One region of the Pseudomonas sp. GW821-FHT02B10 genome, then DNA from elsewhere that is predicted to be linked to it. Evidence: riboswitches for the same ligand, from Rfam matches in the RefSeq annotation. Region 1 holds a riboswitch; the other holds the start of a gene.
What was found. Region 1 has a riboswitch for cobalamin ahead of AC07VU_RS11800 (CbtB domain-containing protein). Riboswitches for the same ligand answer to the same signal wherever they lie in the genome.
Positions count from the first base shown of each region.

Region 2: it holds a riboswitch for cobalamin, as region 1 does, so the genes downstream of both, cobO (cob(I)yrinic acid a,c-diamide adenosyltransferase) here and AC07VU_RS11800 (CbtB domain-containing protein) in region 1, are expected to answer to the same signal.

Region 1 is NZ_JBWKVU010000004.1:285,109-290,666, reverse strand. Features, by position in the region: gene cobN (cobaltochelatase subunit CobN) at 1-1,606, opposite strand, end outside; gene cobW (cobalamin biosynthesis protein CobW) at 1,610-2,677, opposite strand; cobalamin riboswitch at 2,774-2,972, opposite strand; cobalamin riboswitch at 3,078-3,299, shown strand; gene AC07VU_RS11800 (CbtB domain-containing protein) at 3,398-3,586, shown strand; gene AC07VU_RS11795 (CbtA family protein) at 3,598-4,305, shown strand; gene AC07VU_RS11790 (cobalamin biosynthesis protein) at 4,302-4,715, shown strand; gene cobM (precorrin-4 C(11)-methyltransferase) at 4,797-5,543, shown strand.
Region 2 is NZ_JBWKVU010000005.1:24,563-30,120, reverse strand. Features, by position in the region: gene AC07VU_RS12820 (PQQ-dependent sugar dehydrogenase) at 1-684, opposite strand, end outside; gene AC07VU_RS12815 (hypothetical protein) at 757-1,338, opposite strand; cobalamin riboswitch at 1,502-1,737, shown strand; gene cobO (cob(I)yrinic acid a,c-diamide adenosyltransferase) at 1,818-2,429, shown strand; gene AC07VU_RS12805 (cobyrinic acid a,c-diamide synthase CobB) at 2,426-3,751, shown strand; gene bluB (5,6-dimethylbenzimidazole synthase) at 3,748-4,398, shown strand; gene cbiB (adenosylcobinamide-phosphate synthase CbiB) at 4,395-5,303, shown strand; gene cobD (threonine-phosphate decarboxylase CobD) at 5,296-5,558, shown strand, end outside.

The DNA of each region.
Region 1 (5,558 bases):
AGTAGAACGCCAGGTACCCGTGGGGCGGCACCAGGTCCGGGTCGTGATAGACCGCGCTCGGATCGACCTGATAACCGCGCGCCGGCTGGATGCCGACAAAGGTCAGGCCAAAACGCAGGCCGGCGATCATCAGCCGCCCACCGCGGAACATCGGGTCGTTTTCCGGCCCGCCCCAGCGTTCCGTCACCGCCAGGCGATTGGCTTCGGGCAGCGCGTCGAACATGGCCTGGTACTCCTCCAGCGCCAGGCTTTGCTGGCACGGACGCAGGTCGAGGCTGTCCAGGTCGTTGCTGACGCCGCCGAGCAGTTGCTGGATCAGCGCCGTCCCGCTGTCCGGCAACTCGGCCGGCAGCGGGTAACCCTCGGCTTGCAGGGCACGCAGGATATTCAGCGCCGCCGCCGGCGTGTCCAGGCCCACGCCATTGCCGATGCGGCCGTCGCGGGTCGGGTAGTTGGCGAGGATCAGGGCGATGCGTTTTTCAGCATTCGGCAGCCGGGCCAGATCGACCCAGCGCCGCGCCAGTTCGGCGACAAAGTCCATGCGCTCGGGGGCGGAGCGGTAGCAGACCACGTCCGACTGGCTGCGCTCGCTGCGCCAGGCCAGGTCCTTGAAGCTGATGGGCCGGCTGATGATGCGCCCGTCCAGTTCCGGCAAGGCAATGTGCATCGCCAGGTCCCGCGGCCCCAGGCCCTGCTCGCTGGCGCGCCAGCCGGGTTCGTTGTCCTGGGCACAGATGGCCTGGATCACCGGGATATCGCGGCGGAACGGTCGCAGGTGCGGCGCCTCCGGGCTGGACTGGGCAAAGCCGGTGGTGTTGAGAATCACCCCGGCCTCGACTTCATCCAGCAGGTCCTCGACCACCGCCAGGCAACCGGGCTCTTTCAGGCTGGCCAGGGCAATCGGCAGCGGGTTCAGGCCCGCCGCCAACAATCGCCGGCAGAACTCATCGATAAAGGCAGTGTTGGCCGCCTGCAAATGCGAGCGGTAGAACAGCAGCGCCGCCACCGGCTGGCCGGCCCGCCAGTCGGCGTGCCAGTCGCTGAGGGCGGCGCTGCTTTTGTGCGGGTGGTAGATCGCCGTGCGCGGCAGGGTCTGCGGCTCGGACCAAGGGTAATCGCGCCCCAGCCAGCCACTGGCCAGGCAGCGGTACAGGTTCAGCGCATTGCCCATGCCACCCTGGCGCAGGAAGTGCCAGAGGCGTTCGCGGTCGCCGGCGGGCACCGTGCTCAGGTCGCTCAGTTCCGGGTCCGGACGGTCGTCGCCCGGCACCAGGATCAGCTGCACGCCGCGTTGCGCCAGCTGCACCAGTTGCTCGATGCCATAACGCCAATAGGCGATGCCGCCGTGCAGGGAAAGCAGGATCACCTTGGCGTGGCGCAGCACCTGGTCGACATACAGGTCGACCGAGGCATGGTTCTGCACCTGCATCGGGTTAGCCAGGCGAAAGCTCGGGTAGTCCTCCGGCAATTGCTGCGCCGCCTCGGCCAGCAGCGCCAGGCTGGAGTCGCCGCTGCACAGGATCACCAGCTCGGCGGGGGTCTGTCCAAGGTCGGCAATGTTGTCATCCGACACGAAACCGCCGGGCTGGGTCCTGAGCAGGTGCATGGCTTACACGCTGAGGGCGGCGCGCAATTGCGCTTCGAGCAGGGTCGCGTCCAGTTCCTGGCCGATCAGCACCAGGCGCGTGGTGCGCGCTTCATCGGCGCCCCACTGGCGGTCGAAGTGCTTGTCGAAGCGGGTGCCCACGCCCTGGATCAACAGGCGCATCGGCTTGTTGGGGATCGCCGCGAAGCCCTTGACCCGCAGGATGCCGTGCTGCACCACCAGTTGGGTCAGGGCGTCCAGCAGCAGGCTTTCGTCGGCCTGGGGCAGCTCGATGGAGATCGAATCGAAGGCGTCGTGGTCATGATCATCATGATCGTCGCCATCGTGGTGATGATCGTGATGGCTGTGGCGGCCGTCGATGTGTTCTTCCGAACCGTTGCCCAGGCCCAGCAACACGTCCAGCGGCAGGCGACCGCTGCTGGCTTCAATGACTTTCACCGCCGGCGGCAGCTCCTCGGCCACTTCCAGGCGCACCTTGGCCAGGTCTGCCGGGTTGATCAGGTCGGCCTTGTTGAGGATCACCAGGTCGGCGCTGGACAACTGGTCGGCGAACAGCTCATGCAGCGGCGACTCATGGTCCAGGTTCGGGTCAAGCTTGCGCTGGGCGTCGACCTGGTCCGGGAAGGCGGCGAAGGTGCCGGCGGCCACGGCCGGGCTGTCGACCACAGTGATCACCGCGTCGACGGTGCAGGCGCTGCGGATTTCCGGCCACTGGAATGCCTGGACCAAAGGTTTGGGCAGGGCCAGGCCAGAGGTTTCAATGAGGATATGGTCGAGGTCGCCGCGACGGGCCACCAGTTCGCGCATCACCGGGAAAAACTCTTCCTGCACGGTGCAGCACAGGCAGCCGTTGGCCAGCTCGTAGACGCGACCGCTGGCTTCTTCCTCGGTGCAACCGATGGAACACTGTTTGAGGATCTCGCCGTCGATGCCCAGCTCGCCGAATTCGTTGACGATCACCGCGATGCGTCGGCCCTGGGCGTTGTCCAGCATGTGCCGCAGCAAGGTGGTTTTGCCCGAGCCGAGGAAGCCGGTAACGATGGTGACGGGAAGTTTGGCCAGTGTTTTCATCGGATGCCCTTTGGCAAGGTGGCGGGCATACGGGACGAGAACCGCGCAGGCAACTGCACGGAAGGGTTCGCCACCGGATCACCCCGCCCGGTTGTAGTGAGAATCAGGTCCGAGGCAGGTCTCCTGGCTGACGGCGTGCCGGTCGTTCGACTGGCCAACGATGCGCCTTCCCGCCGCCTGGCAGTGGCCTTGCATCGTTCATCACCGTTTACAGTTGCGGGGGCAGCCGCGGCTTGGACCGCGTTCCCTTCTTAGCTTCGACAGACGCCGAAGAACCTCGAGAGCGCAAGGCTACGCAGAGCTTGGGGGGCGGTCAATGTCCATGCAGCACGAGGACAGGCCAATTGCGATCGAAAACGAGAACCCTTGCCAATTGACGCCCCTCCCTCGCCCATGCTCTCCTACACACCTTGTTACGGGTGCCCTTCACAGGGTGAAACGGGAAACCGGTGCGTCACAGGCCAAAAGCCTTGATCAGTCCGGTGCTGCCCCCGCAACGGTAAGCGAGCGAAGAATCAGATCCACTGTGCCAGCAGTCCGGCATGGGAAGGCGATTCTTGCAGGCGTGGCGCAAGCCCCGCCCCTCGCGAGCCCGGAGACCGGCCCGCTACACAGTCATAACAAACCCGCGGTGGGCGGGCGCTGTTAATTCCCCGCAAGCCCGTCTCGCGGGGTTTTGCTGCGCTCGATTCACCCGCTGACACACCAGAGGGAAGCGCCATGTCGATCATCAGCAGCACCAGCCACTCCAGCAGCAGTACCGCCACCCTGAGCCAACGCCTGGTCGCCGCCATCGGCGCCTCGATTCTCGGTGCGTGCCTTGTGTATTTCGCCGGCTTCTCCCATATCGAAGCGGTGCACAACGCCGCCCACGATACCCGCCACAGCGCCGCCTTCCCTTGCCACTGAGACCTGCCGACATGATCAAGCGTATCGCGCAAACCGCGGGGTTCACCGGGTTGCTGGCGGCCCTGTTGCTGACCCTGCTGCAAAGCTTCTGGGTCGCGCCGCTGATCCTGGAGGCGGAAACCTACGAGAAGGCCCCGGCCGCCCAGCATGAAGAAGCGCATGAGCATGCCGCCGGCACCGCCGCCCACAGCCACGACGCCGAAGCCTGGGAGCCGGAAGACGGCTGGCAGCGCGTGCTGTCCACCACCGGCGGCAACCTGGTGGTCGCCGTGGGGTTCGCCCTGATGCTTGCCGGCCTCTACACCCTGCGCGCGCCGAACCGTACTTCCCAGGGCCTGCTCTGGGGCCTGGCCGGTTATGCGACTTTCTGCCTGGCGCCGACCCTCGGCCTGCCGCCCGAACTGCCGGGCACCGCCGCCGCGGACCTGGCGCAACGGCAGATCTGGTGGGTCGGTACCGCCGCTTCCACCGCGGCCGGCATTGCCCTGATCGTCTTCGCCCGGAACTGGCTGCTGAAAGTGCTGGGCGTGGCCATTCTCGCCGTGCCGCACCTCATCGGCGCGCCGCAGCCGCAAGTGCATTCGATGCTCGCCCCGGAGGAGCTGGAGGCGCAGTTCAAGATCGCTTCGCAGTTGACCAACGCCGCGTTCTGGCTGGCCCTGGGCCTGATCAGCGCCTGGCTGTTCCGCCGCAAGAGCGACGATCAGTACTCGGCATGACGCAGGCCAGCACAGCGCCGACCCTGGTGGTCGGCCTGGGCTGCCAGCGGGGCTGCCCGGTGGAGACCTTGCGCACCCTGCTCGACCAGACCCTGAGCACCCACCGCATCGACCCCGGGCAGATCAAGGCCCTGGCCAGCATCGACCTGAAACGCGAGGAACCCGGGCTGCTGGCCCTGGCCGCGCAACTGGACTTGCCCCTGACCTGTTTCAGCAGTAACCAGCTGACGCCTTATGTGCTGCAACTCAGCCATCGTTCGCAGATCGCCTACGAACGCACCGGCTGTTACGGCGTCGCCGAAAGTGCCGCCCTGGCCCTGGCCGAACAGCTGGCCCGAAGCCCGGCAAAGCTGCTGGTCCCACGGCAGAAATACGCCCAGGCAACCCTCGCCTTGGCCTGCTCCGGGTAAATCTTCGATAATCCCCGCCGCTGATCATGAGCAATCTTCATCTGTGAGGTTGCCTCGCCCCTTTTTTCACAGGAGAACGCCATGACCGTCTTTTTTATCGGCGCAGGTCCCGGCGACCCGGAACTGATCACCGTCAAGGGCCAGCGGCTGATCCACAGCTGCCCGGTCATCATCTATGCCGGCTCCCTGGTGCCCGAAGCAGTGCTCCAGGGGCATAGCGCCGAACAGCTGGTCAACAGCGCCGAGCTGCACCTGGAACAGATCATCGAGCTGATCAAGGACGCCCATGGCAAAGGCCAGGACGTGGCCCGGGTACATTCCGGCGACCCCAGCCTGTACGGCGCCATCGGCGAGCAGATTCGCTGCCTGCGCGAGCTGGGCATCCCCTTCGAGATCATCCCCGGCGTGACGGCCACCGCGGCCTGCGCGGCCTTGCTGGGGGCCGAACTGACTCTGCCGGACGTCGCCCAGAGCGTGATCCTGACCCGTTATGCCGACAAGACCTCGATGCCCGCCGGCGAGGCATTCGCCAGCCTGGCCGCCCACGGCACCACCATGGCGATTCACCTGGGGGTCAACCATCTGGAAAAGATTGTCGCCGAGCTGCTGCCCCACTACGGCGCCGACTGCCCGATTGCCGTGGTGCACCGGGCGACCTGGCCGGACCAGGACTGGGTGCTCGGCACCCTGGCGGACATCGCCGAAAAGGTCCAGGCCAAGGGTTTTCGGCGCACGGCGCTGATCCTGGTGGGCCGGGTGCTGGCCACGGACAGTTTCAGTGAGTCGTCGTTGTATCGCGCGGGGCATGCGCATCTGTATCGGCCCTGAGGGCATCGCGATCCA
Region 2 (5,558 bases), on a different contig from region 1:
GCCGACGTTGCTGTTGGAGCCGACCGTGACGTACAGCTTGCTGCCGTCCTTGCTGGCAATCACGTTTTTGGTCCAGTGGTGGTTCAGCTTGCCGCCAGGCAGGTCCACCACCTTGGTCGGCTGGGCGCTGATCCTGGTGTCGCCGTCCTTGTAGGGGAAGCGCAGCAGGCGATCGGTGTCGGCGACGTACAGATCATTGCCCACCAGGGTCATGCCGAACGGCGAGTTGAGGTTTTCCAGGAATGCCGTGCGGGTTTCCGCCACGCCATCGTGATCCTTGTCCCGCAGCAGGGTGATGCGGTTCGGGCTGGGCACACCGGCCCCGGCGCGGCTCATGATCTTGCTGGCGATCCAGCCACGAATACCCTTGCTGTCATCGGGGGAGGGCGGGGCATTGGTCTCCGCCACCAGTACGTCGCCGTTGGGCAGCACGTACAACCAGCGCGGATGGTCCAGGCCTTCGGCGAATGCGGCGACCTGGGTGCCGGCGGCGGCCACCGGTTTGGCGCCTTGCGGCCAGCCGATCGCGGGCGCGATGTTCACGGTCGGGAACAGGGTCTTGTTCGGTTCGGGGAGTTTCGGCGAGGGGCCGGTGCCGTCGGAGACCTGGAGGGTGGAGGTTTCGCCACAGGCACCAAGGCCTGCGGCGACGGCGATCAGGATTGCGTATCGAAGTTTGAGCATGCTGATTTCCCTATGTATGCACGACGTCGGTGTAGTCATAGAGAAGCACAGGTCGGCGATGGTTCAACCCGTTCAGCGCGCTTCTTTGAACAGCACGGCAACGCCGGGGTGATAGTTGCCGGCTTCATTGCGCAATTTGCGGTACGCGTAGGGGAAGTACCAGGCCACGGCGCAGCAATGTTCCTTTTGCAGGTCGTCGACCATGTCCTGCAATTCTTCCGGAGTGGCACTGTGCTGGGTTTTCTGTGGCGTGACGAACAGGCAGCCAAGTTTCAGGTCGCTGGGGTAGCTGGCTTTTTTCGCGTCGCTGGCGACATCCAGCAACGGTTGGGTCAGGTGCAGGCTGTTGACCCGGGGCCAGCGCTGGGTGGTCTGGATGTAGACGCGTTCCTCCTGCGTGGCGATGTACAGGTCGGTGCGGCCGTTGCGGTCGCCGTCCTCGAGCTGTTTTTTGCTCGGTGCGTGTTCCAGGGTGACCATCTCCGCCATCCAGGCTGCCGCCGAGAGCATTCCCAGGTTGGCTTTTTCGTCGAACCAGTACGGGCTTTCGTTATCGCCGCGCACGGCGTTGTAGCGGTCGATGCAATCGAACCAGCGTTCCAGGGCAGGGCGCAGGAATTCCAGTTTCGGATTGCTGATGATCATGCCTTGCATAGGACTTTTCCTATTATTGTTGAGATATTGGAGTTTTTTAACGCGATTATGGCTATTTGATATCACTGCACTGAGTGTGGCACAAGATTGGCGTCATTTTTCCGATATGCAGCATTCGCCGATCTGCGGGGCTTTAATTGACGCTCCACCCCCAACCCTCTAACCTTCGCGACTTGTTTCAGGTGCTCTGTGGCCTTGGGTCGACAGAGTGAAACAGGGAAGCCGGTGAGTACGCGTGCCGAAGGCGCACACACGACGATTCCGGCGCTGCCCCCGCAACGGTAAGTGAGTCAAGACTGCGCCTGATGCCACTGTGTCGACTGTCGACATGGGAAGGCGCGCAGTTGGGCATTCCAGCCACTCACAAGCCCGGAGACCGGCCTGATCCATCCAACGGCATCACGGTGGGCGATGCCAGGCTTGCGCCGTCTATTCCTATTCCTGCCCCCCGTTATCCAGCCCCAACGGAGAGCTGCCCCATGACTGAATCCCCCGATCGTGACGAACGCCATCTGGCGCGCATGTTGCGCAAAAAAGCCGTGATCGATGAACGCATCGCCAACTCGCCGAACGAGTGCGGTTTGCTGCTGGTGCTGACCGGCAACGGCAAAGGCAAAAGCAGCTCGGCCTTCGGCATGCTCGCGCGGGCCATGGGCCACGGCATGCAATGCGGCGTGGTGCAGTTCATCAAGGGCCGCAACAGCACTGGCGAGGAATTGTTCTTCCGGCGCTTCCCGGAGCAGGTGCGTTTCCATGTCATGGGCGAAGGCTTCACCTGGGAAACCCAGGACCGCCAGCGCGACATCGCCGCGGCCGAAGCGGCCTGGGCGGTTTCCCGCGAACTGCTGAGCGATCCGACGATCGGCCTGGTGCTGCTTGATGAACTGAACATCGCCCTCAAGCACGGCTATCTGGACCTGGATCAGGTGCTCAGCGACCTGCAGGCGCGACCGCCGATGCAGCATGTGGTGGTCACCGGACGTGGCGCCAAGCCAGAGATGATCGAGCTGGCCGACACCGTCACCGAAATGGGCATGGTCAAGCATGCCTTCCAGGCCGGGATCAAAGCGCAAAAAGGCGTCGAACTGTGAGTGATGCCCGTCATTGCCCGGCGGTATTGATTGCCGCGCCGGCTTCCGGTCAGGGCAAGACCACCGTGACCGCCGCGCTCGCCCGCCTGCATCGCAATCAGGGACGCAAGGTGCGCGTGTTCAAGTGCGGCCCGGACTTTCTCGACCCGATGATCCTCGAGCGCGCCAGCGGTGCGCCGGTGTATCAACTGGACATGTGGATGGTCGGCGAGCAGGAAAGCCGCCGCCTGTTGTGGGAGGCCGCCGGCGAGGCGGACCTGATCCTGATCGAAGGCGTGATGGGGCTGTTCGACGGCACGCCGTCCAGCGCCGACCTGGCGCGGCATTTCGGGGTGCCGGTGCTCGCGGTGATCGATGGCACGGCCATGGCCCAGACCTTCGGCGCCCTGGCGCTGGGGCTGGCGCGTTATCAGCCGGACTTGCCGTTCGCCGGCGTGCTGGCCAACCGCGTCGGCACCCTGCGGCATGCGCAGTTGCTCGAAGGCAGCCTGACCGAGGGCTTGCGCTGGTACGGCGCGCTGTCCCGGGAGACCGGCATCGAACTGCCCAGCCGCCATCTGGGGTTGGTGCAGGCCAGCGAACTCAACGATCTGGATCTGCGTCTCGACGCCGCCGCGGCCGCCTTGGCGGACAGCTGCGAAGTGGCCTTGCCGCCCGCCGTGGCATTCGCCGCTCCCCAGGTGGTTGCCGTTGAGCCGTTGTTGGCCGGCGTGCGCATTGCCGTGGCCCGCGACGAAGCCTTTGCCTTTACCTATGGCGCGAGCCTGGATCTGCTGCGGGCCATGGGCGCCGAGCTGGTCTTTTTCTCGCCGATCCATGACGCGGTACTGCCTGAGGCAGACAGCCTGTACCTGCCGGGCGGTTACCCGGAACTGCATCACCGGGCGCTGGCGGCGAACGGCTCGATGCTCAGCGCGATCCGCGCGCATCACGCCGCAGGCAAACCCTTGCTCGCCGAGTGTGGCGGCATGTTGTATCTGCTGGATTCCCTGACCGACGTCGACGGCGAGCGCGCCGAACTGCTGGGCCTGTTGCCCGGCGATGCGGTGATGCAAAAGCGCCTGGCGGCCCTGGCCTTGCAGGCGGTGGAGTTGCCGGAAGGTTCGTTGCGCGGGCATACCTATCATCATTCGTTGACCAGCACCGAGCTTGCGCCGATCGCTCGCGGCCTGAGCCCGAATGGCGGGCGCGGCGCGGAAGCGGTTTACCGCGAAGGGCGGATGACCGCCTCTTATGTGCATTTCTATTTTCCGTCCAACCCCGAAGCGGTGGCGTCCCTGCTGGCGCCGGCAGGAGCGAGCGTGCTCGCGCGGCGCCCATGAGCGACAACGCCTTTTCCGCGGCCGAGCGCGACGCGGTCTATCGCGCGATCGCCGAGCGTCGTGACATGCGTCACTTCGTCGGTGGCACGGTCGAGCCGCAGGTCTTGCGTCGCCTGCTGGAGGCGGCGCACCAGGCGCCCAGCGTCGGCCTGATGCAGCCCTGGCGGTTCATCCGTATCAGTGACCGGTCGTTGCGCGGGCAAATCCAGCAACTGGTGGAAGAGGAGCGGGTACGCACCGCCGAGGCCCTGGGCGAACGTTCCGATGAGTTCATGAAGCTCAAGGTCGAAGGCATCAACGACTGCGCCGAGGTCCTGGTGGCGGCGCTGATGGACGACCGTGAGCGGCATATTTTCGGCCGCCGCACCCTGCCGGAAATGGACCTGGCCTCGCTCTCCTGCGCGATTCAGAACCTGTGGCTGGCGGCCCGGGCCGAAGGGCTGGGCATGGGCTGGGTGTCGCTGTTCGAGCCCGCTGCCTTGGCCCAGTTGCTGGGCCTGCCGGCCGGGGCCAAGCCGCTGGCGGTGCTGTGCCTGGGCCCGGTCGGCGAGTTTTACCCGGCGCCGATGCTGGTGCTCGAAGGCTGGGCGCGGGAGCGTCCGCTGAGTGAATTGCTGTATGAAAATTACTGGGGAGTGAGTCAATGAGTGTGGCGTTGCTGAGTGTCGCCGGGGTGGCGCTGGATGCGTTGCTGGGCGAACCCAAGCGCTGGCATCCACTGGTGGTGTTCGGTCGTTTTGCCGATCGCATCGAGCAACGCTTCAACTCCGGTGGCCGCGGCTGGCGCAGTCATGGCGTCACCGCCTGGGTCATCGCGGTGCTGCCGCTGACCCTGCTGGCAACCCTGTTTTCCTGGCTGCCCTACATCGGCTGGTTGTTCGAGATCCTGGCGCTGTATTGCGCCCTTGGCCTGCGCAGCCTCGGCGAGCATGTCGAGCCGGTGGCCCAGGCCTTGCGCAGCGACGACCTGGACCAGGCGCGGCAGCGGGTCGGCTATCTGGTGAGCCGGCAGACCAGCGAGCTGGATGCCACCGAAGTCGCCCGCGCCGCCACCGAGTCGGTGCTGGAAAACGGCAGCGACGCGGTGTTCGCCGCCTTGTTCTGGTTTACCGTGGCCGGTGCGCCGGGCGTGGTGCTCTATCGCCTGAGCAATACCCTGGATGCGATGTGGGGCTATCGTAATGAGCGCTTCGAGCGTTTCGGCTGGGCGGCGGCGAAGATCGACGACCTGCTCAACTACATTCCGGCGCGCCTGGTAGCCCTGACTTACGCATTGCTGGGCAAGACCCGCCTGGCGCTGAAATGCTGGCGCCGCCAGGGGCCGACCTGGGACAGCCCGAATGCCGGGCCGGTGATGGCGGCCGGGGCCGGGGCCCTGGGCGTCGAGCTGGGCGGTGCGGCGATCTATCACGGCGAACTGCACCAGCGCCCGCAATTGGGCGAGGGCGTGGCGGCCGATGCTTCGTCCATCGATCGCGGCTGGCAACTGGTGCAGCGCGGGGTCTGGTTATGGCTGCTGATTCTCTGCGTGGGAGCTGAGTTCTATGCTTGAGCACGGTGGCCGCCTGCGCAAGGCGGCCGAGCAATATGGCATCGCCGAGGCCGACTGGCTGGACCTGTCCAGCGGCCTGGCACCCTGGCCGTGGCCGATTCCCGAGATCGGGATGCGGGCCTGGGCGCGCCTGCCGGAAACCGACGATGGCCTGGAGCAGGCGGCCCGCGACTACTACGGCGCGGCCCATGTGTTGCCGGTGCCCGGTTCCCAGGCGGCGATCCAGCTGCTCCCGCGTTTGCGCCGCGCCGGCAA